DNA from 3 places in the Sporosarcina sp. YIM B06819 genome. Region 2 is predicted to be linked to each of the others. Evidence: riboswitches for the same ligand, from Rfam matches in the RefSeq annotation. Region 2 holds a riboswitch; each other region holds the start of a gene.
What was found. A riboswitch is a leader RNA that binds a small molecule or an ion and turns the genes downstream of it on or off. The one in region 2 is predicted to bind S-adenosylmethionine.

Region 1 (10,364 bases), on a different contig from region 2:
GTCGTTGCTGAAGCCAGTATCACTGCCGATTGCATGCAAACCAACCCCATACGCACTTAGTGTCGGTGTAACGGCAATCGGTACGAGTACATCCATATCATCTGCATACAAGATACCCCATTCCAGTACCCGCATGCCTCCAAGAGATGCACCGATAACTGCACGCAGTCGATCAATGCCTAATACCGTTAGCGCCTTACGCTCCGCATGTACCATATCACGAATCGTCACTTCTGGAAACAAACTGCCATATGATTCGCCAGTGGATGGATTAATAGATAACGGACCCGTTGATCCATCACATCCTCCAAGAACGTTAAAAGAGATGACGGAGAATTGATTGATATCGACACTTTTCCCTCGACCTACAAGACCACTCCACCAACCTGGATTTTTATCTGTCCCTACGGTTTCTTGATTTCCCGTCAGCGCGTGACAAACAAGGACAGTTTGTGCCTCTGGTCTACCTATTCTTTCATAGGCTAGCTGGACATTCTCTAACAGAATGCCCGACTCCAATCGTAAGCTGCCAATGTTCACAATTCCTGTCCCCATGCTCATCACGCTCCTACTTTTTTTAACGGATATTTTTATACTTTAACTGGAACCGCCTTATCAATGGCCTGTGCAAGGTCCGCAATAATATCTTCTATCGCTTCCAAACCAACAGATAGACGAATCAATTCTTCTTTTACGCCTGCATTTTCAAGATCTTCAGCCGAAAGTTGCTGATGTGTCGTTGAAGCTGGGTGAATAATGAGTGATTTCGCGTCCCCAACGTTCGCAACATGCGACCAAATGTTAACATTATCAATCAAATTACGTCCCGCTTCACGTCCACCTTTAATACCAAATACGATAATCGATCCAAAGCCGTTTTTCAAATACTTTTTCGCATTGTCAGCTGAAGGATGATTTTCAAGACCTGTATACGTCACCCACTCTACTGACGGATGCTGCTCTAAATAATCAGCTACTTTAAGTGCGTTGGCATTATGCTTTTCTACACGTAAATGTAATGTTTCAAGTCCTTGTAAGAAAGCAAATGCATTGTCTGGGCTTAAGCATGGTCCAAAATCACGTAGCGCTTGAACGCGTAACTTTGTTGCAAATGCTGCACCCGCCGCATCGATACCATAACGAATACCATGATACGTTTCATCTGGCTCGGTGAAATCAGGGAACCTTCCTTGTGTCCAATCAAATTTCCCAGCATCAATCACGACACCGCCGATGGATGTCCCGTGTCCACCAATCCATTTTGTTGCGGAATGAATAACAACGTCTGCCCCAAATTCAATAGGGTTCGAACCATACGGTGATGGGAATGTATTGTCAATAAGTAATGGAAGCCCATTGTCATGCGCGATGTTCGCGACTGCTTCAATATCAAGCACATGAAGACTTGGGTTACCAATTGTCTCAGCAAAAATCGCCTTTGTTTTATCTGTAATGGCTGCGCGGAAGTTTTCAGGGTCCGTCGCATCCACAAACTTCACATGGATACCATAGCGTAGCAATGATACCGCGAATAAATTATAAGTACCACCGTACAAATTACTTGCAGCTACGATTTCATCCCCAGCACCTGCGATATTTAAAATCGAAAACGCAATAGCCGCCATTCCTGAAGATAATGCAACTGCTGCCGTTCCACCTTCCAATAAAGCAACACGCTTTTCAAAAACATCGACAGTTGGATTCATAATACGAGAATAGATATTGCCCGCTTCCTTCAAAGCAAACAAATTTTGTGCATGTTCCGTGTCACGAAATACGAAAGAAGTTGTTCTGTGAATTGGCACTGCACGTGAACCTGTTACTGGATCCGGCTCTTGGCCACCGTGTAGAAGAAGTGTTTCGGGTTGAAGTTTTGTCATTGTCATTACCTCCAATATTTTTTAGATGGCTATTGTGTACAGAGGCGTTGGGGATGTTTTAGAAATTAAAAAATAACCCCCTTCGCTTAACGCTAAGAAGAGGGTTACGCTTTCGCTTATTCCTCCTCTTATCTTTCAGACCGTTTGCACGAATCTGTAGGAAGTAGCACCTGTGCAAGTTAGTCACTTGCCGGTTGCCGGGCATCGCAGGGCCTAGTCCCTCCGCCGCTCTTGATAAGAGTTTGATTGATTTAGTTTTCTATCTTGTGAAGTAGTATAGGTGAATTCTTAATACAATGTCAAGTGTTTATTGAATTTATTTTCTGAAACTTAGGTTTACTCTATCATGTTATAATGGATGAATCACTAATTTGGGGGAATTGGTATGTGGTTGTGGGTTATAGGTGTGCTTCTTTGCGGATATGCAATTGGATGTTTGCACGGCTCGGTTGTTGCCCAGAAGATTTCTGGGGTTAATTTAAAAGAAACTGGGGTCAAGAATGCGGGTGCTTCGAATGCTGCGATTGTGTTGGGGAAAAAGTTCGGTGCGCTTGTTGCCGCAATTGATATTGGAAAAGGTGTATTGACTGTACTACTCGTACACTTTTTTGTAGCAAACGCGGAATTACCGGCAGAACATGTCTCATTGCTACTATTCTTGGCAGGTGCTGCAACAGTCATTGGTCATAACTTCCCGTTTTACATGCAGTTCAACGGTGGCAAAGGAACTGCGACGGTTATCGGCGTGCTACTCGCTCTCGATTGGCGCTTCGGGCTCGTTGGATTTGCCTTGTTGGTTATCGTTGCACTTGCGACTAATTTTTTAGTATTTGGCGTTTTGATGCTGTACGTTACATTCTTCACCTTGGCATTTTGGTCCGAGGGCTACTGGCCTGCTGTAATTGCAACTATATTATTCATGCTAGCTGTGTGGAAGCATATTGAGAACTTCCAGCGGATAAAAAAAGGTAGTGAGAAGCGAGTTTTGACAGTGCTTAAAAAGAAAAAATAAAAGAGTACGCTGTTTCAGCGACTCTTTACAAGTAAATCTACTGCTTCTTTGACGATATCCTCTTGCGTTCTTGCATCATTTTCGTCAAGCTGCTGAATGCACTCGATTAGATTAGAGCTAACGATGACGCCAATTGTTCTGTCAATTGCCGATCTTGAAGCAGATAGTTGGGTAATGACATCTTTACAATCTTTTTTGTCATCCATCATTTTCAATATGCCTTTAATCTGCCCTTCAATGCGTTTCAATCTATTCTTTACTTTATCATCGTATTCCATAATGGTTCGCTCCTTTCTTTTTTGCTTCACACACCGATGTTATACCCTGCCAGGTATACTGTCAAGACCTCTGCTTTCACTGTAAGAAATCCCGTCAGAATCGGTATTCCTGCAAATTCCGTAAAAATATGGTATACTAGTTAGTAGACAACTTGTGATCTATCATTTTTTTTGAGTTGTGTTTCATCTTTTACGCCTCGCTTAGGATTTGACCTAAGCATTTTTTTACTTTTAGAAGGCAAAGATGAAAATAAACACTAGGGGGAATTCGAATGGCTTTTCCACGCAAGGAAAAAGATGTATCGGATTTTGTCGCAGCGCGCAAAATCGATGAAGAGATTTCGTTTGTCCGCAATGACCATGAAGTCAATGGTACTATTTTCAAAATTCTCGAGAACTCTGTGATTGTTGAGATTTCATCAATAGACGCCGAACGTATTGGTGCTGCGTCCAATCTTACAGTTGTTGCACATAAGAATTATTCAGTCGTCTGACGATTTTTTATCGACTGCCTGTTACCAGAGAACTTTCCTGGTAACAGGCAGTTTTTTCTTTGGGAGTAAACTGAGTTATCTATAATCTAAGAAGGATTTTCTTTCCCATTTCCCGAAAGTAACAAAAGAAAGGGGTTGAATCCATGATTCAAAAACTATTACTCGGTGCCATTACGATTATGGGTGCCATCTACATTTTCTTCATTCCATCAGATCCAGTCGGATTCAAGATTTTCATGAAATTAATTCCAATGGCACTCATCATTCTGTTTGCATTGACAACCCGAACACTATTTTCTCGTACATATAAACGGATTGTTATACTGGGACTCTCTATCTCTATGATAGCAGACGGCGTCATCTATTGGTTCATGATTGGGCTCATTACATTTTTCATCGCACATATTTTTTACATTGTTGCTTTCCGGCATATGAGTCGCAAACCAATGCCCCTTTGGGCGGCGATTCCGCTTCTTCTGTACGGGATAGCTATGGCTATTTGGCTAGCCGGATCGCAATTCACGGCTGGACAAACTGTGCTAGGCATTGCCATTATCGCCTATATTTGCGTCATTACAACAATGGGCTGGATGGCGATTCGCACACGCTTGCCACTGGCGATTATCGGCGCACTGCTATTCATGTTCTCAGATTCTGTTCTTGCAATCGACCGATTTATTTACGCCATTCCATTCCGTGATGCACTTGTCATGATGTCTTATTATGCTGCTCAGGCATTCATTGCGGCGAGCATTGGTAGCCGTGTCGTCAAGTATTCCGTAAACCGGAACAATCTGATAAGATAGGTGTATGATATTTTCAATTTAGGAGGAATCTTCAGATATGAAAGAGATATTAATCGAACGCCTTGTACGCTATGCCAAAATCGACACACAATCAGATGCAACTAGTTCATCAACACCTTCAACACCCGGGCAATGGGACCTTCTACACGAACTACAAAATGAACTCACAACGATTGGAATGGAAGACATCGTACTCGATGAAAACGGTTATTTGTTTGCAACACTTCCTGCCAATACAGACCGCGATGTACCTGTCATCGGGTTTCTTGCACATGTCGATACGGCGACTGATTATACAGGAAAAAACGTCCAACCACAGCGTATAGACGCTTACTGCGGAAACGATATCCAGCTAAATGAAACCACGAGAATGAAAGTAAGCGATTTCCCTGAATTAAAGAATTACGTTGGCCACACACTCATTATGACGGATGGCACAACACTTCTTGGAGCTGATAACAAAGCAGGGATTGCTGAAATAATAACAGCAATGGAATATTTGATTGCTAATCCAGACATTAAGCACGGCAAGCTGCGTATTGCCTTTACACCTGATGAAGAAATTGGACGCGGTCCTCATAAATTTGACGTTGAAAAGTTTGGGGCGAAATTTGCCTATACAATGGATGGCGGACCACTTGGTGAATTGCAATATGAGAGCTTTAATGCAGCTGGTGCGAAAGTTACTTTCCACGGCGTCAGTGTTCACCCTGGTTCTGCTAAAGATAAAATGGTCAACTCCATCTTAATCGCCAATCAATTCCAAGCTGCCATGCCAGCAGAAGAAATTCCTGAGAAAACAGATGGCTACGAAGGGTTTATTCATCTTATGAATGTCAACGGGGATACGGAAGAAACAACGCTAAGCTATATTATCCGCTACTTCGACCGCGAAACATTTGCAGCGAGAAAACAGCTAATGATTGAAACAGCTGATACGTTGAAAAAGGAATACGGTGAACACACCGTTACACTTGAAATTCAAGACCAATATTTCAATATGGGCGAGAAAATTGAGCCCGTCATGGAAATTGTCGATATTATGGCCGAAGCTTTCAAAACTCTCGACATTGAGCCAAATATTATACCTATACGTGGTGGCACTGACGGCTCACAGCTGTCCTATATGGGGATGCCAACGCCGAATATTTTCACTGGTGGAGAAAACTACCACGGTAAATATGAATTCATCTCTGTCGATAATATGGTCAAAGCGACGCATGTCATTCTAGAAGCCGTAAAATTGTTTGAAGAACGCGCATAACTTTAACTTGAATCAAGTTAAAGTTATATGCCACCAGCGGACGTCACAAATTTTGTAGGGAGCGGGAAGACAACCTAAGTGAGAGGTACATGTGTCAGACACACAGACGAATAATTCACACATTCAAATAATCATATAAAAAGCAAAGAAAAACCACGAAGGCATTGATTTATTTTGTATGATTATACAATTGTATTGTATTTACTTAATAGGTACCTAAAAAATTTTCCTTTGCCTGTTCTTCCCGCATTAAGCGGTTCCAATGACTTCCGTTCTTCCCATGAATATGATTAAATGATAATGTAACCATTGTTTTCAGCTCCTCCTATTTGGTGGGGATGGTAAATCGGAAGTTCTGTGATTGGTACTTCTCCTATACCCTGAAAACAACGTTTTTTTCATTTATCAACTAACTATTTAACATTATAGATACCTCGTATATTATTACACGTTGATATTGACCCTATCAGTTTCTTCCATGATTGCACTTGATTTATGTCTACCTTGATCAATGTGGACAACCTTTCCTCCAGAGCGAATCGATTCCGTCGCCGCACATCCAACTGCGACACTCATTCTTCCTGCAAATGGAGTTGTTAATGGTTGTTCATTAAACAACACTAAATTTACAAAAGACTCACAAATAAGTGGGTCTGCACCACCATGGGTTCCAGGCATTTCTTTCATTTCATACGTAATATCACTCATCTCTTGCCATGATCCAGACTTTCTTGTTTTCACATAAACTTTATCATTCACATCATCATTTTCGATTCGACCTTTTGTTCCGATGAACGTATAATTTCGTGAATAGTCTGGTGTAAAATGGCATTGCATATAAGATGCCTTAATGCCCCCTTCAAGTTCCATGATTAACATACTGTTATCTTCTACATCGATTTCTTCTCGAAATGCACATTGTGTTAATCGATGCAAACTAACATCAGGACATGTATCTTTCTTATCACAATCAGGACAATGTAATTCGTTCGGCATATCCCCTCCGTAATAATCCAGACTGCCAAAAGCGGATACTTTTGTTGCATAGCTACTTGTTAGCCAATGAATAACATCAAGATCATGAGATGCTTTTTGCAACAACAAGGATGTCGTATTCGCTGATGTACCGTGCCAATCGTGATAATAGAAATACCCACCAAGTCCGACAAAGTGTCGGACCCACACCGCTTTTATTTCACCAATCACACCTGAATCAATAATTTCTTTCATCGTTTGGTACATGTTCATATAGCGCATATTAAAACCAACCATCAAATGCTTACCAGATTTTTTTGCTTCATCGATTATTCGGTCGCACCCTTCCGGAGTTATTGCTAAAGGCTTCTCACAATAAACATGTTTTCCAGCTCTCAGCGCTGCCGTAGCCTGTTCTTCATGCATAAAATCAGGTGTTAAGATCGCAACAGCATCGATATCTTCTCTTGCAAGCAATTCTTTATAATCTGTCGTAACAAATGCCTCTTCATTAACTTCTTGTTTGAATCTATCTAGTGCTTCAACAGACACATCTGCTGCTGCAACCACAATTGAATTTCCCTTTGGATTGTGCCAATATTGGACAATTGAGCTTCGTCCACCCGTTCCTATTACTCCAATTCTAACTTGCTTCATTAGGCCCACCTCTTCTTTTCTTTTTATATTACCGTGCAAATATTCCGTTTGTTAAAGTTTTAATAATGCGCTAAGGATATCCTTATCACTTACTTGAATACATTTGATAGGCTATAACCGTCCAGGCATCCTTATGATTTTTGTCCGTTTGTAGGGTCAATCACGCTACACTTTCTGCTGAAGGCTACTTCCATCCCTTATTTATGTGTGAAGGAAGCATTCTCCTTCATATATGCATAATCTTTAACTTTTACTGTTTCTTTCATTGCCTGTTGAAAGAGACACTGACATTGTTGGTTTTTAACCATCTCAAAAGAAATCAAGCCGTCAACTACTTCTATTCTTTTATCATCTTTTCCTTCTTCGCGAACGATTATCGATTGCTCTGATTTGAGTGTAAAGAGATTATCCGCTTTACATTTCACATCCAATGAATAAACTGCCATTCGATTCCACGATATGGATATTTCAAAGCCTCCGCGAGTACGAACGCCGGCTAATGAGCCTTTTACCCATGTCGATGGAATTGCTGGTAATAATTCAATATATCCTTTATGGGATTGGATTAGCATTTCAGTTACCCCTGCAGTAAAACCAAAGTTCCCATCAATTTGGAAAGGGGGGTGAGCGCCTAAGAGGTTGGGGTATAATCCTCCACCGATAAATACTTCTCTTTTCGCTTCCACAATTTTAAAGAGCTGATGAATTAACGAATTTACTCGCTCACCATCTTTCAATCGAGCCCACAGACAAATTTTCCATGCAAGACTCCAACCTGTCCCATCATCGCCGCGTTTATTTAACGTTTGTCTAGCAGCATCTAATAATGGTCCTTCTACTATTTGATTTCCTGGATAAACACCATATAAATGGGAGACATGTCGATGCTGTGGTTCTGCATCTTTATAATCAATCAACCATTCTTGTAATTGACCGTACTTCCCTATTTTCAAAGGGTGCAAGCGATTCCTGGCTTCATTTACTTGATGGATCCATTTCTCATCAATTCCCAAAACATCAGCCGCCTTGATACAATTAGTGAATAAATCCCAGATAATTTCAAGGTCCATCAGTGCACCCTTCGTAACTGAACCTTTCTGTCCATTATCTGCAATAAATTGATGTTCCGGAGAAGTTGACGGTGACGTAATGAGATAACCATTTGCATCTTCTACTAACCAATCCAAACAAAATTGGGCCGCACCTCTCATTAATGGAAATGCCTCTTCTAAAAGGAAATCCCTATTTTGTGTAAAGGTGTAATGCTCCCATAAATGTTGACATAACCAAGGACCTGACATTGGCCAAAACGCCCAGCTCGGATCTCCATGTCGATTATCACCAACTGGATCAGCATGTCGCCACAAATCTGTATTATGATGTGCAGTCCAGCCATTTAGCCCGTAACGCTCACTCACCATTTTCTCTCCATTTACTGACAACTCTTTTATCGCCATTAAAAAAGGACGGTGACATTCCGATAAATTCGTTACTTCAGCAAGCCAATAATTCATTTGCGCATTAATATTTAATGTATAATTTGAAGACCATGGTGCACGCGTTAAATCATTCCAAATCCCCTGTAAATTTGCAGGCTGTGTGCCTTCCCTTGAAGAAGCGATCATCAAGTAACGACCGTATTTGAATAGTAATTCAACCATCCCTAAGTCGAAAGCACCGTATTTCTTCACTCTTTCATCTGAATCAAGCAACTCTGCTCTCTTACTATCTCCCAATGAAAATTCAACACGATTGAAGAAATTTTGGTGATCTTTAATATGCTCTTCTTTCAACTTCTCATAAGATACACTCATAGCTTTTGAAAGAATGACATCATTTCGTCTAGTTAACTCTTCAAAATCGCTCCCCGGTAACTGATTGAAGCCATTAAAAGACGTAACAGTAGAAAAATAGATAACGGCTTTCGTCGCATTGTGAATGGAAAGCTTTCCATTCGTCGACTCCACTTGTCCATCTTCTAAAACAATGCCTATTCTACCCTCGAAATGGATTGCTTGTGTTGCACCAAATTCTCCATAGACAATTGGTTGCTCGTCCTCATGAAAATAGTTAGGCGCACATCTTTCAGGACAAATCCCTTGTATAATTAACTCTTTGTTTAAACTTGACATTCTGTTTTTTAATAAACTATCTACTGTAATCGATAGATTTAATTGTCTTGGGACCGAACTTGCCAATTGAATGGCCAATACTTGATGTGGATGTGAAATAAATGCTTCCCTCGTATATTTCACTTTACCAACTTTATATTTTACAGAGGATAATGCTTTTTCTATATCTAACGAACGTTCATATTTCAACGCTATATCTCCATGTAGATATTGAATCATTAGATTCCCTAATGGCATATACGATTGAGAATATGGTCCAAACATATCCTTCGTTTCGCTTATCGCTTCTTCATATTGCTTTTCATCGATAAGCTTCCTCACTCTTTGTAGGGATACTTTATTGTCGCGGTTTCCATTTTTCAAGGGAGGACCTGACCATAGCGTATCTTCATTTAATTGAAACCGTTCTACCTCAACCCCACCGAAATGCATTGCTCCAATTCTACCGTTCCCTAATGGTAAAGCTTCAGTCCATTCATTCGCAGCTTGCTTATATAATAATTTATTCATCTAAAACTCTCCCATTTTTCTCTCTTTATTTGCTAGTTATCTCAACATTGTACTTATCAAATTAAAAGCCCATCACTTTAAATGCGCATGTCTATTGAGGTAAGAGAAGAAACCAGAAGTAATCAGCCCCCAGCCAGTTGCCTCAATTTAAGTTCTCAAATCGATTAATAGCAACGATTTCCTCTAAAAGGTCCTTTTCAAGAAAGCTTCATTTCTTCTTTATCCCCTGGAATAGCATCAATAATATCTTGTTGACCATAGTTCCGTAAGCCATGTGTCTCTAAATTCTATTTACCTTTTACATCTTCTTGCTACTAATTTCCCTTCTTTATTATCAAATAAAAACGAATACACTT
Region 2 (10,332 bases):
GGGAGTGGCTGGCGATATTGGACTAACTGGACCGACTGGCGCAACGGGAGCAGCTGGTGGATTATCCGAATTCGGATATATTTACAACCTAACCGCTAGAACGGTAGCTATAGAGGAAGATGTTATTTTTGACTCAAACGGAATAATAACACCTGGGATTACACATTCTCTAGGATCTACTGAAATAGTAGTTACTACTTCGGGAAACTACGAAGTTACTTTCTCCGTGTCGGGTACAGAACCCAACCAATTCGCATTATTCTTAAATGGCGCAATAATTGCAGGAACAGTTTATGGTTCAGGTGCAGGCACGCAGCAAAACAACGGTCAGGTTATAATCACCATGTCAGCTGGAGACGTACTAACTCTTCGAAATCATTCGTCTTCAGCAGCCGTTACCCTTGCTTCTACCATTGGAGGCACACAAGAAAACGTAAACGCTTCTATTGTTATTAAATTATTAAGTTAGCCCTTACTGAATATAGAACTCTCACAAGATCAAAGTGAAGCTAATAGGCACTTTCCAAGCTTTTGATTAAGTAAATTGAACGAATTAGTGATTGATTCTTGTTAATATCATTATTCAAGCACTACTCTAACAATACAGAAGTTTAGTATCTGGTAGATATATGATCCTATGGAGGTGAATTCCTGTAGGGTCTTTTTCTATTGTATATAGTTAAAACACTAAAATTAAAAAATTCTAAACTAAGAGTACTTAGATTACTCTAGTTTAGGATACTATGTTAAAAGTGTGCCTCATTGGGTTGTATACTCTTCACTCAGAACTTTTCTGTTTCTCTTCAGGCTTCGGATTCATCCAGAATCGTGACATTTGTTGTTCAGGGTTCGTCAAATTTTTTGTAAGATAGGAAGTTGTCAACGTATAGCTATTTTCTATTTTTTCCGTCAAGTAATTGGTACGCTCGTAAAGAATGCCTCTGAGATAATCCAACTGCCTAACCATTTTCTCTATCATACTTTCTTGGTTGTCTAGCCTACTACTAACAACTTTTTGAGCATCCTCTTGTTGTAAAATACGATCAGCTAATTGCTGTTGCTGGTTCAATTGCTCATTCATTTTAATAGCCATTTCTTTCGTTGATTCACTAACTTGCATCCTGAACTCCCGATCCACTGCTTGTTCACGCGCCAACATCAGATGGAATTTTTGCTGTTTATCATCGAGTCCCGCCAACGATTTCGTGATATTCCTTTCAAATTTCTCATACTGAAAATTATTATTATGCAGTTCATTCAAACGGGTATGGATTGTTGTAATTTGATTTTCCTGTGACTTTTTTTGTTGTTGTAGAAGTAGCTCCAAATCACGAATATGACGATTAAGCATAGCATTTTCTTCATGCCGCTCCTGCATCCACTGCGTTAACGAATCTATTCTCGAATGGCCTTGATTATGCTCTACAAGATTTTTGTCATTATTGAAAACATCCGAATGACTCTGACTGTTAATAAATAAACCCATTGCCTAGGCCCCCTTGTCGTACTATCTTATGCAAATGACGACAAGGCGGTTAGCAAGAGTTTACTCCCAGACATACGGTGTTTCTTGATAGACATAATAATTCAACCAATTGGAGAAGAGCAAGTGGGTATGCGAACGCCATGTATTTAATGGCTCTTCGTTTGGATCATTATTCGGGAAATAATTCGCTGGTGGATCAATTTCGATACCTTTTTGAAGATCCCGTGCATATTCTTCTGCAAGCGTCGTTGCATCGTACTCAAAATGACCGGTAATCATAATATGTTTATTATCATTGGAAATGATAATAAACGCACCCGCATCCTCAGACTTCGCAAGTAGATGCAAGCGAGGGTCATTTTCGATTTCCTCCACAGAAACTGCTGTATAACGTGAATGTGGCGCTCTAAATTCGTCATTAAAACCGCGGGCCAAATTGATGGTTGGGTCAGATAGGCGATGAGTATATACACCCGAGCATTTCTTCGACAAATCAAATTTATCAATTCCATAATGATGATATAGCGCTGCTTGTGCACCCCAACAAATATGCAACACGGACGTCACATTGTCTTTTGACCAGTCCATAATCTCCTTCATTTCATCCCAATAATTCACATCTTCAAATTTCAAATGCTCAATTGGTGCCCCTGTAATAATCATGCCATCGAAACGACGATGTTTGACATGCTCAAATGTTGTATAAAATTTGTCCAAGTGAGATTTGCTAATGTTTTTCGATTCATGGGTCGCCATATTCATAAACGTCACATCCACTTGCAATGGTGTATTACCTAATAAGCGCAAAAGTTGCAGCTCTGTTCGTTCTTTTTCCGGCATTAAATTCAAAATAATAATATTCATTGGCCGAATGTCTTGGGACGTTGCACGTTCCTCATCCATGACAAATATTTTTTCCTTTTTCAATAATTCTCCGGCGGGCAATTGTTTAGGTATGTTGATTGGCATCGTTACTCTCTCCTTTTTTCATTCTAATTATGTATGTTGAGCACAAAGAAAAATCCTCTTTTCTATAGGATAAGAAAAGAGGATTGGCTTTAGGCTCTCAGTTCTTATCTCTCAAGACAAAAAGTCCTGTTGGAGGTAGCACCTTTCTGATAACGTCAGAGGTTGCTGAAGCTTCATCGGGCCATATCCCTCAGCTTCTCTTGATAAGAGTATTCAGTTTGTTTCTATTATACGCTTAAACAATATATTGTAAACAGTCTTTTTATTTTCGCGGTGAAAGTCACGGAAACTATCATGTTTTTCATGTTTATTCATACATCTTTCGCCGAATAAAATCACCCTTTTGGAGCCATATTAACATCGTACTACATGTTTGAAAGGAGTTTTTTTTCATGGGAAGAGACAACAAACAAGGTAGCACCAACAATTCGCGTTCATTACCCCAAACGCCGAAAAGGCAAAAGATTCAACCGGGAGACATGAAAGAAGAAATGGCACGTGAGTTTGAAGAATTGAGCAATTTTAAGCCCAAGCGGGAGCGCATGATTCCAAACGAACGGAAAAGAAAGTGACACATTTTTTAGCGAAGATAGCACCTAACTTACCATGAAAAAGACGATACCCCGCGCAGCGAGATTAGCTGACGTGGGGTATTCTTTCTCTCCAACCTATATAATTTTAATTTATTTCCATAGTTTCCATGTAATTCATGCCCATTATTTTGTTCCTTCATCCCTTGTAATCACTCGGGATGCTTCCTTCCTTCTCCACTTCCACAGCCCAAGAAATTATTGTCGTGCTGTCCCGCACATTTTGTCTTTCAATCTCCATCAACATTTGTGAAATACTTTCATCAATCGCTTCTTCATTCAACGCTTCGACCAAATTTTTCGGATTTGCATAAGGTTCGCCTGGACATTCTACCAAGCCATCTGTTGTCATGAAAATGTGGTTTGTCCCTTTTCTTAATTCCCTTGTCCCAGATGTATAGCATGGAACAAGTTTTTCAAATGTATTCACTTGTCCGATCCACTCGAAAAACTGCCGTTGATTCAGTTGAAATTGGTTGAGGGCAATTAATTCTCGATGCAATAAATAGACCAAGCAGTCTCCGACGGAAAACCACCATAAGTAGTTATCTTTCCTTACGACGACAAGGCAAGCCGTTTCTCCCGTGACATTTCTACATGCTGCCAAAAGTTTATCGGATTGAAAGATTTTAAGTAGCTTGTCTTCCAGTTGTTTAAACTTTGGAGGGCCTCCCATTGATAAGATAGCTGACAAGCCTTCCTTATGTTCTTGGAATGTACGAATAACAAGTTCCGCGCTTTCGGCACTTTTATGTGCATCGAGAATAGCTGCGAATTCCCAGTCATCAGTCTGCCAGACGATGCAACCGTCCTCATTCTTTGTTTGCCCCACTGATGAATTACCACCAAAACGCCCCACTGCTATACGATTTATCCACCGAACATCACGTTCATCAACAAATGCTTTTTCACTTCCAACCCAAGAGAAGTTATTCATAATTATGCATTCCTAAATATGTATTGATAAATTCATTCAAAATAGGCATTTCAGGTGGACTTAGTTCAGATGGTAGCTCATCAAAATGAAAAAACTGTAAATCCAACACTTCATTTTCATCTTTCTTCATGACACCTTCATACTCCGTACAGATAAAAGTAGTGATGACATTGTAAACTTCGTCACCATGCGGATATTTATAATAAAATTCTTCACCGGAATAAACATTGAACAACGTTAGATTTTTTGCAACCAAATTAGTCTCTTCATATAACTCACGCTTCGCCACTTCTTTTAGCGTTTCCCCTGGTTCCATGGAGCCTCCTGGCAACCCCCAGCACTTGTTATCCGTTCGTAATTGCAACAGCAGTCGTTTATTTTTGTCTACTACAATCACGTTAGCACCCGGCATAATAAGCGGACGATGACCAACAAGTTCTCTTAATTCTTGTATATATCCCATGTAAAATCTCCCTTACAAGTAATTAATTAAGTTATTATTTCAATTTGATTTTAGCTATACTCAAAATTGTCCATTCTTTATCTTTAATTTGCTTTCCTATATAAAGAATTTGTCCTATATGGTAACTAATATGCGCTATCTCCGTCTGTATTGCACTGAAAGCGGTAATTTTTTGGTTCCTTAACGTAACCGTTTTATGTAAATCAGTTTCCACTAAACTGCCCAATGTTTGAAAGAGCAATTGCCAACCTGAATCCCATGTATGCATTAGCTCTTCCCTAGACAACTGCTCATCAAAAAATTCATTGTCTCTATTTCTGTATGACTTTTCACCATCCGTTGTTAAAAAATCCACCCATCTTGAATGCATATTGCCACTTAGATGTTTAATTATGATAGCAATCGTATTGGATTCCTCACTCGGTTTCCAATGTAATTCTTCATCAGACAGTTGGGTAAATGCTAGTTCTGCACGTTCTTTAAAATGAGCAAATTGGGTATTTACAATCGTTAAATATTGTTCTTCAAACGATTTCAAGAGTGATTCCCCCTATTAATGTTTTCAAAGAGCTTTCATTATTTATCAAATAGCACTCGATGCAGGATTTACCTTTTCAAACCCTTCCATCAACTGATAAGGTCTACCTTCAAAGACTTCATGAATCTTCGCGTCTTTTCTCAATGCATCATTCATCCTAGTAGCAAACTGTGGACGCTTCCCCAGTTTGCCACTTGTTCCTTATCAATTCAACAGATCGCACATCTAGTGTACTTCAATACTGAAATTGCACCTCTACTGTGGCACTAATCATCATTTGACCTTGTTCAATCGGTGTAGATCCGCTCATTTCTTTAGCCGCAAACATTCGGGGTGCTACCGACTCCGCCCTATGCTCCTCAACAATTTTAATCGGTGTAGGATCAAGATGAAGCTGCATCGTGTCAGCCATCGTTTGCGCTTTTGCCAAAGAGTTCTTTAATGCCAAACTCAATGCTTGTTGATAATACAATGGTTCATTTTCAACAGTGAACCGAATTGTGGATACCCCATTTGCACCGTTTTGGACAGCAACATCAATCACATTTCCAACTTGATCAATATCTGTGATTTTTACAGTGATTGCATTTGTCACTTCGTAGCCCCTAAATACTTGCTTACCCTCGATATAATCATATTGCGGAATGATATTATATGAAACGGTTTGTATATCCTCTCTCGGAATTCCCAATCTCAATAACGAATCGATCACTTGATTCATCTCATAGGCATTTTCCTTTTGTGCGTGATTCAGTTGTTTGTTTTCAGTACGTACTTCCAACTGAATTTGTGCGGTATCTGGTGCAACTGTAAGATTCCCAATTCCCGTAACCGTCATCACCCGGCGTTGCTGATGGTGCATTTGTTGTACATATGGATAATACATGGGCCTCCACCTCTCCTAACGTTCTCTCTGCTAGTTAAATACTATGCACAGTTTCAGGAAAAGATAATTGCGGTGACCTCTAACGAAGATACATCCATTTTTCTAGAACTTGAAAAATGTCCTTGTTGCTCTCTACTCCGATTTCTTTTGAGTTCATCACGATATACACTGCTTTCAAGAAATTCTTTACTGTCCGTTTAGTATGATAAGCATCAATTGACCCTGCATTTTCATCCAAGTGTGTTTCAACCATTTCAGTCAATTTTTTAATCCAGGCTTGGATATCTCGCTCAGCATTCTGGTGCTCTAGTAAGGAAGCGATAATAACTGCCAGCCGTTCCTCCTCTTCATCCAAATAATCCACTTGCTTACACAGGCAGTGTTGAATTGCGTGAAGAACTCGACTGATGTCTTCTTTTTTAAGGAAAGGATGTTTGGCTAAAGCATCCAATGCATCCGCACCATGTGCAATGGCATGCGCCCATCCCTTTCCTTCAATAAAACCACGTGTATCATTTTCTTCCATCATATAGTGAATAACAGTATGTACAGTCTGTTGTATAAGATCTTGCTCCACAATTTTTTTCTCTATGTCGTATTCGATAATCGCTGCGATGACAAGTGCAGAAAAGGATCGTGTAAACACAGAATCTGTTCCAGACTCGCCAAGCCCATAACACAGATAATCTTCCTGTATGACCACTTCAAGTAAAACTTGGATTTCTTGCGGAGTTAATTGACCCGAAAAAATCAACTTTCCGAAGCTCCCATAAATTAATCTATCTCGCAAATAACTATCTGTATTTCCGATTTCCTTTAACATCTCTTGTCTAACTTCCGAAGTTAACTCCGATATCCTATCATCGAGATAACTTTCTAACGTTGTTGTCAACATTGCTAAAACCACCTTTATATGAATAAATCAACAATTTACTAGATACCCTCACCTATTTAATTAGGTCCAAGTTCATCACTTCGATATCGCTCCATATAGCTTGCCAATTCTTTTCCCTAACCCTTTTCTGATACATCAACATTCGATCCTTCGACTCCAAGAAATAAGGAGTCGGCTTCACTAGCAAATTGACAGCATCCTGTATACCATGCGGTGCCACTAAAATGACATGATCCTTCTCATCCAACTTCACACCTAAAGCTGTTGCCGTTTCAGGAAATTTCTCGATTGCATCAACAGATGATGAATAAGGTGAACTATTATTGGCGATATGCATTCGCGCCTGATTTTTGACTGACCAAGGGGCAGTTGAAAGCAGCCCCTTCAATGTATCCTCGTGCTTCTTTTCAAAGCTTTCTTCATTATTCTCTGGATCATAATAAATCACATCAATATCCCGCATGGCAGTCCTTTCATCAAAACCATGCTGCACATCCCATATTTTCGATCGAACAAACCCCGCGCAAATCCACCAATCAGGCAAGTTCAATGACTTGGCACATGTTAATAAGTCCACCATCCATTCGTCTTCTTGAATGAATGCGATAATATCTTTTTCATTTCGAATGAACGTCATCAATCCAGTACTCCCTACCATCGTCGCTGCGGTTCATAAAACGATAATCAATCAAAAATCTTCTAATGGTAGCAAAGTCCTCGTGAACCGTTTTCAACATTTCATTAACTTCTTTCTCCAAATAGACTTGTCCACCGTCAAATCGCTTAATGACTTCTTGGGCAATAATGTATTTCCTTTTTTCTTTGCTCGGAAATACATCCAGCGGGCCATTTACACCTTGCTTGAAATAATTCCCCAATACTTTTTCTCTTTCTTTATCGGTAATTAAAAAACGTTCATCCATTATTCTCTTCCTTTCAAATTAGCAAGTTCATCCCATCCATAAGCAACTTCACTCAACTTTTTGCCTTCAATTTCGATGTCGGCAGTATCGATTTTCATTCCACCCAGCAATTCATAAAAACGGCAGGCAGGGTTTTCTTCGAGCGCCCAAATAAGCATCGAATCCAGCTTCTTGTCTTTCAAATCGTCCACGACTGTCTGGACGAGCTTGCGCCCAAGCCCTTTTCCTTGCTGCCCTTCTAATAAATAAATCGCATAGAGCTCGCCCACATACGCTTCATATTTACCAGTGCGCTCTTTACCACCTGAAGCAAATCCCACAATCTGACCGTCTCCATCTTCAACTATGTATACGTTATTCTGCTTTATACCACTCATCCATATCTGCTCGCGACTTTCATACGATAGACTATCCAAATACGCATCTGGCACAATTCCCATGTACGTCGTTCGCCAGCTATCCACATGGACTTTCGCGATACCTACCGCATCCTCTAATTTCGCCTTTCGAATAAACACGTCAATCGACCCCTATCCTCTTGCCATTTCCCTCAATAAATCCTTCGCCATATAATAAGCACTTACTGAGAAAAGTTGTGTAATCTCCTGTCTGCGTATCATCTCTTCAATCTCATCAAAAGAAAACAACTTTACATCTATCTCTTCCGTTTCATCTAACTCCTGCTCATATTCCTTATAGGCATCCATAATCAAAAAAGTAACTACCTTGTTCGTTTGAGTCGCTGGATTCACCATGAACTCACCGATTTTTATCGGTTCCGTCTTTGAAATATAACCCGTTTCTTCACGAACTTCCCTGACGATCCCCTCTTCATGAGACTCGCCTTCTTCAATTTTCCCAGCTGGAATCTCCAAAAAGTAATCCTGCCCTGCATGTCGGTATTGTTCCACAAAAAGTACTCGATGATCTTTCGTTACGACAACAGCATTGACCCAATCGGCATATTCCTGAACATAATAATCATCAATGATGACGCCGTTTGGCAACTGGCATGTATCTTGCCTTAAGTTGCCAAACGACGTTTTATAATGATAGACTGACTTGATTGTTTTCCATTTCCGCATTCATAAAACCCCTCAATTTCTTCCCACACTTATCCCAACTGCATCACATGCGTCGTTTCCGAAGCGGAATTATCTAACTCAAAGCCATTCGACCGATAAAAAGCATCTGCCTTCGAGGATTCTGTTCGGACCGTCATTTCATTAAAAGTACCGCGAGAATGGTCAATAATTTGTTTAAGCAACAGAGAGCCAACACCTTGCCGCCTTGCATCGTCTAATACGTAAAACCTTCGCAAACGCGCAACTTGCTTATCAGCGGAAAAAGGTGATTGATTAACACCACCAATCGCAACAACATCGCCAGCTTCATTTTGAACAGCGAATAAGGCCTCTCCTGGTTTGTTGAACCGATTGGTGCCATCTTTAAATTCATTAACCAAGCGCGATAAAAAACGATACCCTTCCGTTTCACTCTCTTTCACTAAACGAGAAATCGTAATCGCCTGTAAATCCTCAACCCGTTCCACTGTAAATGTCATTGCTTTTTCCTCCCTTTAATCAATTATGCCCCGGCATAATTGCGTCCGGATTTTTTTCGAGCTTGGGGCCTACAGGATGTAGGTCATGCAACCGATGCCGCAGGACGCGGCGAAATTAGGTTGCCTTCCTAGCTTCTCTAAAAAATCCGTGACATCCGCCGGAGGCTTTATCTGAGTTCAGATAAAGTGATTTTACCTACTAATACCTTTCAACAACCTCATTAAAAAAACCTGCATTTTTCGAATAAACAAAAAAGACTCACTTACGTTTAGCACGTAGTGAGTCATTTTGCGATTACTATTTCACTTCATCCCCATCAAATTGCGCTCTTGAAAATCCACGTCCAAGTATTTCCGATGCGTTTAAGAAAATGACAAACGAAGTCGGTTCATGTGCTTGAAGTAATTTTTTAAAATAAACAGCCTCTGATTGTTCAACCACACATAAAATCATCGTCTTCTCTTCATTCGAGTAACCACCAATGGATTTAATCTTCGTCAAGCCACGGTTAATTTCATTTTTGATAATAGCTTGTACTTCCTCTTCTTTATCCGTAATAATCATCACCAATTTTGTTGGGGATGTTTGCAATTGGACAAAGTCAATCACTTTACTTGTCACGTAAATCGCAATCATTGCGTACAGTGCAAGCTCAAAGTTAAAGACAAAAGCCGATGTCAGGACAACGAGCCCATCAACGATCAGCTGTGAAAATCCACTCGACAGTCCTGTAAACTTCTTCACTAATTGAGCAATCAAAGCCGTTCCACCTGTTGAGCCATTCCCGCGATAGACAATACCTAACCCAACACCGAGCATAATCCCCCCGTAAATGGCGCTTAGCAATGGATTATCGATGTGAACGTTTATATCCGCCGTTATCCAAATAACAAACGGCACAAAAAACGTACCAACGAGTGTTTTCAAACTAAATTCCTTACCAACAAGAACGACCCCCAGGATTAATAAAGGGATATTAATAAGCCACTGCACGTAAGCGGGATTGAATAGAAAAAGTTCGTAAAGAATCGTACTAATCCCCGAAACGCCACCTGCCGCCAGTCGTGCTGGCAAGAAGAA
Region 3 (10,364 bases), on a different contig from region 2:
CTCTGCCATTGTTTGTAAGTTTGTCTTCCAGCCATCGAACGACGTCCGCAACTGGTTGACTTGGGTATGTCCTGCTTTATTAATTTCTTCCGCTTCCGTCGCAATACCCGTCATAATACCTGCTTTTTCATGGATTCCCATAATTTGATTTCCTAACAGATCAACCGTTTGCGTGACATCTTCCGCATCTTGCGCGGATTTCGTAGCTCCCGACGCGATATCGTCGATAGCACCCGCCATTTGTTCACTCACCGCATTCGTCTCTTCCGCAGATGCACTCAATCCTTCGGCAGATAGACGAACTTCATCAATAGACCGATTGACAACTGTAATCGTATCCCTTACTTTGGATGTCATCGCATTAAAGTTGTCAGCCAACTGCCCAAATTCATCTTTCGATTTTACATCGACATAGGTATTCAAATCACCTTCCGCTACATGGTCCATCGCCGAACGGATGACGCCGAGCGGGCTAATAATTTTTGAAATGAAGAACCACAGTATTGTGGCAATCAACACTGCCGCCAGGATAAAAATGATGCTGATTAAATTGCGGGTTTGACTTACAGAATCAATAATTGCTTCCTCTTTAAACGCAGCACCCACCGTCCATCCTAAATGCGGTACTTTGTTGAAAACACCTATCATCTTGTCTGCATTCTCTGTATACTGTTCAATTCCTGCCGATTTACCATTACTAAATGTGGATGTGATATAGGTCAAGTCCACCATTTCTTCAGACTCAGGCACTAAAAGTGGATGCACAATTGCTCCACCACTGCTGTCAAATAGAAACGGGTATCCCTCAAATCCAAAATCACTCTCGGAAACACTTTCCGTAATATTTTCCAAACTGATGTCAACACCAATGACTCCCACTAGTGAATTGTTGTGATACATCGCTTTTGATGCGGTAATGACATATCCACCAGATGCTGCATCAATATAAGGATTTGACCAGACAACCTGATCGGGTTGTGCACTTGCCTCTGTATACCAAACTCTCGTCGTAGGATCAAAACCAGGAATTTCAAGATGTGGCACAAATTTCGTATATTTATTATCAAAACCAAAATATAGTAAATCTGTTGCTGGCAACTGTTCCATATAATCTGCGAACGCCATTTCTATACCACGGTTCAATCTGGCTTCGTCCTCATTACTATACTGGCTTTCCATAAATTCAGTGACTGCCGGGTTATTCGTTAAAAGATAAAGGGCCTTTTCATATTGCAACATAAAGTTTTCGATGCCATGCCCCATCTCTTTTACAGCTACTTCACTTTGTTTCAACAATACTTGTTCTGTTTGCTTTTGCATTTGATTGTTTACAACCAGATTTATTATTGTAAGAATAACAAAAAATAACAAAAATACACTCAAAATAATTTTTGCTTTAATAGATTTCATCTCACAACCCCCTCCTTCTACACCATTCGACATGATTTCCTTCATTATAATCTAAAATTCTATCTGAAGGTAGTTAATTTTCCACCAAGAGTAGTTATTCTGACTTTTATATTCAAAAAATAAAAGCGCCATTAGCCGGCGCTTTTAAAATTTTTTATGAAGTGATGAATTCCAGAACTAGATTTTGTTATAAAGTTCTAAATGCTTTGTACAATTATATAAACTACAGAGATTTACCTCGTCACGTAGCTCAACAATGGTTAGCGACGTATTGTCCACTTTTTCTCCAAGATCCTCTTCAGGCACCAGCGCGCCTATCAATCGCTTGATGAACCCTCCGTGACTAACAACTAGCACTCGTTGGCCTACATGAGCTACTTTCATGTCTTCAATAAATGCTATTCCACGTGAGATAATTTCTTCATTTGGCTCGACACCTAGCTCCAGCTCTCTCCACGACTGCCCCCATTTTGCAAGTCGTTCCACTTCCGTCGTCCCTTCAATTTGGCCGCCACCAAATTCACGCAAACGATTATCTTCTAATAGCGAAACACCAGAATGACTTTCTGCAATAATTTCTGCCGTCTTTTTCGCACGGATGAGAGGACTCGTATAAATGACATCCCATTGTTCCTCAGCAAGCCTTTTCGCAACTGACTCCGCCATCGCAATGCCTTCGTCGTCAAGTGGGATATCTGAACTCCCTTGCGCTCGTCCTTCTTTATTCCAAGCAGTGACCCCATGTCTTACAAATCCAATTGTCGTCAAACAAAACACTTCCTTTAGTTTGAAATAAAAAAGACTTACTCGGGCGTTTCTTATACAACATATCCAAGTGATCTTAACACATTATTCATAAATGATTCTGTATAAAGGTAGACTTCTTCGCGCTCAGGTTCTTGAAATACATCATGATAGAGGTGTTTCCATTCTTTATATTGAAATTCTGAAAGGTTTTGATGAATCAGCCATTTTCTCGTCTGTGAAGCATCTGCTATTTTATCGTTCCCGCCAACGTGAACCAATAGTGGGGTATCATGAATCGTTCCTTCATACTGCGCAACAGCCTTCATAAACGTTTGCAATTCCTTAAACCAGCCAGCTGTCGCGACCGGATTATACTGGCGATCCTGCTGGGCTTCTACATATAAATCATAGTTACGTGTCAACAACTCAATACTGATATCATGATTAATTTTCATAGACGAAGTCAATTTTGACAGTACCGTCGAAAACTTCGGTGGCTGGTGCTTGAGCGTTAACCACGGTGAACTGAAAATAAATCCAGCACATTCAATTTTTTTTGATAGAATCATACGTATCACAATTGTTGCACCTAGTCCATGTCCCATAACGAATAACGGCAAATTGTCGTTCAAACCGACCGCCACAAGTTTCTTCACATAGGCTACATACCCATCAAATGGTTCATCATGGATTCTTTTTCCCTCGGCCCCATGCCCCGGTAAATCACCCGTAACGACATGAAAACCAGCACTTCTCATTTTTTGTATAAGCCATGCGTACCGACTATGATGTTCATACGCATTATGGACGATGGCCACGACAGCTTTCGGCTGCCCCTCCGCTTCCCATTTCCACATGGACATCATCACTCCTTATCTGTTCAATCAATTTCGCCTTGGCATAATTGCGTCCAAATTTTGAATTGTGCAAGGCATAATTGCGTCCAAATTTTGAATTGTGCAAGGCACAATTCAAAATTTGGGGCATCCGCCAGCGACTATATCTTCATTCATCGTGCGGTTGAACGCCTGATGAATGAAGATAAACTTGAAGTTTGTTAAGATAATTATACACGATACAGAGAAAAGAGGAGAATACATTGATCTACCCATTTAAAGATAAAGCACCGGTGATTGATCCATCCGTTTTCATCGCAGACTATACAACCATTACAGGTGATGTCACGATTGGACCTGAGTCGACAATCTGGTTCAATACCGTCATTCGCGGCGACGTTTCACCCACCATTATCGGACGTAAAGTAAACATTCAAGATCTATGTTGTCTTCACCAAAGCCCACAGTTCCCACTCATTTTAGAGGACGAAGTGACAATTGGTCATCAGGTCACGCTACATAGCTGTACAGTAAAAAAAGGTGCACTCGTTGGCATGGGTTCTATCGTTTTAGATGGGGCTGAAATTGGAGAAGGCGCATTCATCGGGGCTGGTAGCTTAGTTCCACCAGGCAAGAAAATTCCAGCCAACTCATTAGCGTTCGGTTCCCCTGTTAAAGTTGTGCGTGAGCTGAATGATGAGGATCGCAAGGATATGGAACGCATTGTGCGTGAGTATGCTGAAAAAGGGCAGTATTATAAAGGATTGCAGAAATGACGAAAAAGCCGTCCGTGATTGGATGGCTCTTACTTTTTGATGAATAATAAAATGACTAAAGCGATTAAAACAATAAATACAACAACGCCTAGTAATAAAACCAAGCCGATAAAACTGAGTGACATCATGATTTCTCCTTTTTAGTTGAAGTTTCTTACTCTAGGCTAGCTCATTATTCAAGCTTAGGCTTAGGTTTATGCAGGATTAATAACATCACAACAATGATCCAAATCAATCCACCCAACCTACTTGATACACTTTAAGAAGTGTTCTGGATAATAGATATGACGATTTTACTGTCTGTAGCAGTAATGAACATTGAAGCAAAAACCACGGTTACCAGTAAAGTCTAAACAAGACGTATGATTTTATCCGCCTTCAGCCGCTTCTTTCACACTTTTATTCGTATTTCCTATTAATATATACGAAATATAATCAGAATAGTTTTACCTTACCATATGGGCCAGTTTTATATTAAAAAAAGCACAGCAAGCGGGTTCTACCCACTCACTGTGCTTTTTCCATGTCAATTACTGCGCCGCTTGCTCTTTCAAAGCTGCAGCTCTATCTGTTTGCTCCCATGGCAATTCGATGTCTGTACGACCAAAGTGACCATAAGCAGCTGTTTGTTTATAAATTGGACGACGTAGGTCAAGCATTTTGATGATGCCAGCTGGACGAAGATCGAATAATCCACGTACAAGCTCCACCAATTTACTTTCTGCTACTGTGCCTGTTCCGAATGTATCAATCGAAATCGATACAGGTTGTGCTACGCCGATTGCGTAAGCAAGTTGGACTTCACAACGGTCTGCAAGTCCGGCAGCAACGATATTTTTCGCCACATAACGAGCTGCATATGAAGCGGAACGGTCCACTTTTGTTGCATCTTTCCCAGAGAATGCACCGCCACCGTGACGTGCATAGCCACCGTATGTGTCCACGATAATCTTGCGGCCTGTTAGACCCGCATCACCTTGTGGTCCACCAATCACAAAACGGCCTGTTGGGTTAATAAAGTATTTCGTGTTGTTATCAATCAATTCCGCTGGTACAACCACGTCAATGACAACTTCCTTTATGTCATGTTGAATTTTCTCAAGCGTCACTTCTGGGTGATGTTGCGTTGAAATGACGATTGTATCGATTCGAACTGGATTATTCTGTTCATCATACTCAACTGTTACTTGCGTTTTCCCATCAGGGCGCAAGTAATCTAGCGTTTCCTCTTTACGCACTTGTGCAAGACGACGTGACAATTTATGTGCCAAACTGATTGGTAACGGCATCAATTCTGGTGTTTCATTACAAGCATAACCGAACATCAACCCTTGGTCACCTGCACCAATTGCTTCAAGTTCATCGTCTGTCATAGAACCTTCGCGTGCTTCAAGTGCTTGGTCAACGCCCGCAGCAATGTCAGCTGATTGTTCGTCAATCGCAGTAAGGACTGCTGATGTTTCCCAGTCAAAACCAAATTTTGCACGTGTGTAGCCAATTTCTTTCACCGTTTCACGCACTACTTTTGGAATATCCACATAAGTAGTTGTTGTGATTTCCCCTGCCACTAAGACAAGTCCAGTTGTAATTGTTGTTTCACACGCCACGCGTGCATTTGGATCTTCCATTAAAATTGCATCTAAAATAGCATCCGAAATCTGGTCACACATTTTATCTGGATGTCCCTCAGTTACTGATTCTGATGTAAATAATCGACGATTTGTCATTTTTACTTCCTCCTTATATCCTACGAGATTGATACGGTACTCATATGTCCCATGTAGAGTCCTTAAAAAAATAGACTACAAGCCATTGCGAGCTCTATACACGAGGATAAAGGGCGATATCATATAAAATCAATTACGCCTCGGCGTAATTGCGTCCAAATTTTGAATTGCGCTCACGCAATTAACTCCCTTCAAAATTTGTGACATCCGCCGGAGGCTTTATCTTTGTTCAGCAGGTATTGTATACCTGCTGAACAAAGATAAAAGCCCTTCACTCACGTATAAACTACATGAGTGAAGGGCATGATTTCGAAAGCACCTTTCACTCTTATCATACAAAATATTAATCCGTCTCCAGATAAATACCTTGCTACAGGTTTGGCACCTTCGCGCAGACAAACATGTCTTTGCAGGTTGCCGGGTTTCATAGGGCCTGACCCCTCCACCAGCTCGGGATAAGAGTATCCGTTCAACTATCCATACTACGTAAAATATCGATTTTTGTCAATTAAATTTGATTAGTGGCATATAATTAGTTGCAGTTCGTATTAGTATAGACTATTATTCTTAATGTGTTATACTAATTAAAAATGTGATGTCACCCACTGAATGGGACCACACGAAAAGGATGGTACATGACTATGATATCAGCTAAAATGAACGACAAACTTAAGGATCTCCTTTTAGGTAAAAATGTCAACTTACAGCTTTCTGTTCCACAACTAGTTGAAAAAGCAACAGCGCGCGGAGAAGCACAATTAACTGCAGATGGTGCAGTTACGGCACAAACAGGCAAGTATACAGGTCGCTCTCCGAAGGATAAATACATCGTCGAAGAAGCCTCCTCTAAAGATAAAATCGATTGGGGCAGCGTCAATCGCCCAATCTCATCAGCTATTTTCGATTCATTATATAGCAAAGTCATTAACCATTTGAAAGAACGTGATGAGCTGTTTGTCTTCAAAGGGTTTGCCGGTGCTGATCCCGCTTCACGCCTTGCTATTCAAGTCGTCAATGAATTTGCATGGCATAACCTGTTCGTTCATAACTTATTCATCCGTCCAACTCAAGAAGAATTGCAGACACATGAAGCACAATTCACAATCGTTTCAGCTCCTACCTTCAAAGCAGATCCAGCTATTGACGGCACTAATTCTGAGACATTCATCATTGTGTCAATGGAAAAACGCATTGTTTTAATAGGCGGAACTGAATACGCCGGTGAAATGAAAAAATCAATCTTCTCTATCATGAACTACCTACTTCCTGAAAACGACATTATGCCGATGCATTGCTCCGCAAACGTTGGGGAAGAAGGCGATGTTGCTTTGTTCTTTGGTCTTTCTGGCACAGGGAAAACAACGCTTTCTGCCGATGCAGATCGTAAGCTAATCGGTGACGATGAGCATGGTTGGTCTGATGATGGTGTCTTCAATATTGAAGGCGGTTGCTACGCGAAATGCATTAATTTATCACAAGAAAAAGAACCTGAAATCTTTGGTGCTATTCGTTTCGGTGCGGTTTTGGAAAATGTTGTTGTCGATCCAGATACTCGTATTCCTGATTACAATGATGGTTCATTAACTGAAAATACACGTGCAGCTTACCCAATTCAAGCCATCGATAATATCGTCGATCCTTCTGTTGCGGGTCATCCGAAAACGATTATTTTCTTAACGGCGGACGCATTCGGCGTGTTGCCTCCAATCTCAAAATTAACGAAAGAACAGGCAATGTACCACTTCCTAAGCGGCTTCACATCCAAGCTTGCAGGAACTGAGCGTGGTATTACGTCACCAGAAGCAACGTTCTCAACATGCTTCGGTTCACCGTTCCTACCATTGCATGCGACAGTCTACGCTGAAATGCTTGGCAAGAAAATCGACGAGCATGGCGCACAAGTATTCCTAGTCAACACAGGCTGGACTGGCGGCGGCTATGGTATTGGAAAACGGATGGATCTGAAACACACACGCGCAATGGTACGTGCAGCACTCGCAGGACAATTAAATGATGTTGAAACAACAACAAACGATGTATTTGGTCTAGAAATGCCTACTGCCATCGAAGGCGTTCCATCAGAAGTATTAAACCCACGCAATGCATGGGCTGACGGCACTGCTTACGATGCAAAAGCAAACGAATTAGCAGACCTATTCCGCGAAAACTTCAAGAAATTCGGTACAGTTTCTGAAGCGATTTCTCTTAAAGGCGGACCTACTGCTTAAAAATATAAAAAAGTGTAGCACATTCCACATGTGCTACACTTTTTTCGTTTATTTGAATAGATTAACTATTGTATTTCCTTCGAAAAAGGATTTTATTTCATCTTTTTGGGGATGAAAAATGATTTCCTTACTTTTGTGTTCTACTATTGGACAGACTGTTTCCGCATCCACATACATAAATCACGCACCAACTGGGCATTCATCACCGGGGGGATGAAATGCGTATACTCCTGAAAGTACCATGTGGCGTAGACTTTGTCATGTTGGCGAAGGGCATCTTCTAATAACAACGCCTGTTGAAAGGATACATTGTTATCCTCCATACCATGGATAATAAGGACAGGTGCTTCAATGTCTTGGACACGAAACAAAACTGTTCGCTCTCGGTATTCGTCTGGCATATTGTTCGGCGTTCCGCCAATGACCCGCTTCATCATACGCCGCATATCTTTTCGTTCCTTATATGTAAAGACGACGTCAGACACACCTGCCCAGGTAACCACGGATGCAATATCATCACGTAAAATAGCGGTCCACAATGCCATGATGCCCCCGCGTGAAAAGGCAAACAAGTGGATTTGTTCTGCATTCATTTTCGGATGTTGCTTCAACACATCTACCGCATTCACCGCATCCTGACGATCGGCACCCGCAAACTCATCACGTCCCTCGCCGCCACGATTACCACGGTAATACGGCGCAAATACCACAAAGCCTTGTGACGCGAACTGCGCAATACGTGCGGGACGAACCATGCCCACGTGCTGCATACCACCTCGCAAATAGAGGATGCCTTCATAGCTCCCTTCGGCTATCGGTTCCGCCATCAGCCCCTTGACCTTCAAGCCATCCGACCAATAAGTAATTTCCTCCAGCGCAACATGAGGATTTGGCGAAGGATACGGCCTACGATGAACAATCGTGCCATCATGACTCATGCTCTTCTGCTCGCTCTCTAATGATTTCCATTCCCGTTCCCTTCATATGAAAACTCAATTCCGCGCATCGATTCAATTCGTCGCTCGTCAGCCATATCGCGCCTTCCGTTTCATGCAGCATGGGCTGTTCGTCAATCTGCATCACTTTTCCGGTAAATACCGCCTTACAAAATGTACTGTCACTGTGCACGACATATTCGGCTATTTTGACAAGATCCGTAATCGTCACGCCCGTTTCTTCCATCGTTTCACGAATGGCCGCTTGCTCAATGGATTCGCCCTCCTCCGCCTTGCCTCCAGGAAATTCAATGCCTCGAATCGAATGCTGCGTCAACAACCATTTCCCATTATATTTTAGTACGACAAGCACATGTCGAGCCTCCATGCCAAGGTGATTGTCCTCGAATGTCAGCTCCACACGCCCACCGTTAACATCGTTAAATGTCAGCATCACAATCACGTCCTTTCCTTTAGTTTAACATATCAGTGCAAAATCCTACTTCATCAAAGAGAGGCATAGGAAAGAAATGAATACTTGCTTTTGATGCAACATTACTAAGAACATTTGTTTCATTTTATGGTATAATAAATTGCGGGAATACTCAGCTAATAAGGAGTGGAGGGATAAAAATGATCCGCAGTATGAAAATATCTTTTCGAGCACATAAGGAAACCATTGACCGATTATTCCTGTGTAATCGAGTTTCAGGTGAAGTATGGAATCAATGTCTGGAGCTTTCAAAAGAAACTCATCTGAAAACGGGTAAATGGATCACAAAAAGCGAGTTGCAAAAGCAGACAAAAGGGATGTTTCCTATTCATTCCCAATCTGTCCAAGCTGTCTGCCATAAGTATTTATTTGCCCGAGATGCGACAAATAAAGCTAGAAAAGTAGGATATAAAAACAAATATCCATATAAGCAAAAAAAGTACTTTAACACAAAATGGGCCAACAATGGATTCAAAGTGTTTGAAAACGGTAAAATCGAATTATCGATGGGCATTTTTGAGGGTAAAAGACAAGCCCCTCTCACCGTCTGGATAAAAGAAGTCCCGGTAGGTCAAATCAAAGAAATTGAATTGATTTTTGATAGACAACTCCTGTTATCAATTGCTTATGAAAATAATCAAATAATTAAAGAACATACCTTTGAAAATCGAGCAGCTATTGATGTCGGTGAAGTGCACACCATTGCGGCAGTGGCAGAGAATGGTGAAAATATTATCCTGACAGGTCGTAAACTTCGCTCGATTCATCGGTTGCGTAATAAAAGGCTTGCTGAACTACAAAGGAAAATGAGCAAGTGCACAAAAGGCTCTAAGCAGTGGATAAAATATAACCGAGCGAAAAAATATGTGCTTTCCAAAAGTGAAAAACAGCTCCAAGATGGGCTTCATAAAACGACGCACCAATTTGTCAATTGGTGCGTTGAAAATGAGGTGAAAGAAGTAGCGTTTGGCGATATAGACGGAGTGCAACGCAATACTTCTCGTTGTAAAAAGAAAAAGGTTCGGCGTCGAACGACGAACCAAAAACTATCGAATTGGTCTTTTGGTAAATTATACGCCTATTTGAAGTACAAATTAGAAGTTGAAAAAATTAAAATCGAGAAACACGATGAAAACTATACAACCCAACAATGTCCTTGTTGTGCGAAGAAACGTAAAGTGTCTTCGAGATTGTATAAATGCCCATGTGGCT

Region 1: it holds a riboswitch for S-adenosylmethionine, as region 2 does, so the genes downstream of both, R2B72_RS03255 (O-acetylhomoserine aminocarboxypropyltransferase/cysteine synthase family protein) here and metA (homoserine O-acetyltransferase MetA) in region 2, are expected to answer to the same signal.
Region 3: it holds a riboswitch for S-adenosylmethionine, as region 2 does, so the genes downstream of both, metK (methionine adenosyltransferase) here and metA (homoserine O-acetyltransferase MetA) in region 2, are expected to answer to the same signal.

What each region holds. Positions count from the first base shown of each region.
Region 1 is NZ_JAWLIQ010000005.1:87,901-98,264, reverse strand. Features, by position in the region: gene R2B72_RS03260 (alpha/beta fold hydrolase) at 1-555, opposite strand, end outside; gene R2B72_RS03255 (O-acetylhomoserine aminocarboxypropyltransferase/cysteine synthase family protein) at 591-1,880, opposite strand; SAM riboswitch class I at 2,006-2,121, opposite strand; gene R2B72_RS03250 (glycerol-3-phosphate acyltransferase) at 2,266-2,892, shown strand; gene R2B72_RS03245 (metal-sensitive transcriptional regulator) at 2,907-3,170, opposite strand; gene R2B72_RS03240 (DUF2187 family protein) at 3,443-3,664, shown strand; gene R2B72_RS03235 (lysoplasmalogenase) at 3,808-4,470, shown strand; gene pepT (peptidase T) at 4,508-5,734, shown strand; gene R2B72_RS03225 (Gfo/Idh/MocA family oxidoreductase) at 6,179-7,366, opposite strand; gene R2B72_RS03220 (glycoside hydrolase family 95 protein) at 7,564-10,008, opposite strand.
Region 2 is NZ_JAWLIQ010000046.1:1,317-11,648, reverse strand. Features, by position in the region: partial or broken gene R2B72_RS18190 (BclA C-terminal domain-containing protein) at 1-469, shown strand, start outside; gene R2B72_RS18185 (hypothetical protein) at 779-1,486, opposite strand; gene metA (homoserine O-acetyltransferase MetA) at 1,547-2,455, opposite strand; SAM riboswitch class I at 2,557-2,665, opposite strand; gene R2B72_RS18175 (hypothetical protein) at 2,848-3,027, shown strand; gene R2B72_RS18170 (protein phosphatase 2C domain-containing protein) at 3,185-3,982, opposite strand; gene R2B72_RS18165 (NUDIX hydrolase) at 3,975-4,445, opposite strand; gene R2B72_RS18160 (DUF1572 family protein) at 4,480-4,983, opposite strand; gene R2B72_RS18155 (SIMPL domain-containing protein) at 5,219-5,869, opposite strand; gene R2B72_RS18150 (DUF2785 domain-containing protein) at 5,949-6,764, opposite strand; gene R2B72_RS18145 (nucleotidyltransferase family protein) at 6,817-7,401, opposite strand; gene R2B72_RS18140 (DUF2087 domain-containing protein) at 7,382-7,687, opposite strand; gene R2B72_RS18135 (GNAT family N-acetyltransferase) at 7,687-8,205, opposite strand; gene R2B72_RS18130 (NUDIX hydrolase) at 8,218-8,772, opposite strand; gene R2B72_RS18125 (GNAT family N-acetyltransferase) at 8,802-9,251, opposite strand; gene R2B72_RS18120 (YitT family protein) at 9,550-10,332, opposite strand, start outside.
Region 3 is NZ_JAWLIQ010000026.1:33,046-43,409, forward strand. Features, by position in the region: gene R2B72_RS15650 (methyl-accepting chemotaxis protein) at 1-1,410, opposite strand, end outside; gene R2B72_RS15655 (histidine phosphatase family protein) at 1,588-2,187, opposite strand; gene R2B72_RS15660 (alpha/beta hydrolase) at 2,229-3,014, opposite strand; gene R2B72_RS15665 (gamma carbonic anhydrase family protein) at 3,257-3,769, shown strand; gene metK (methionine adenosyltransferase) at 4,300-5,496, opposite strand; SAM riboswitch class I at 5,822-5,958, opposite strand; gene pckA (phosphoenolpyruvate carboxykinase (ATP)) at 6,138-7,724, shown strand; gene R2B72_RS15680 (alpha/beta hydrolase family protein) at 7,868-8,662, opposite strand; gene R2B72_RS15685 (NUDIX hydrolase) at 8,652-9,113, opposite strand; gene R2B72_RS15690 (transposase) at 9,293-10,364, shown strand, end outside.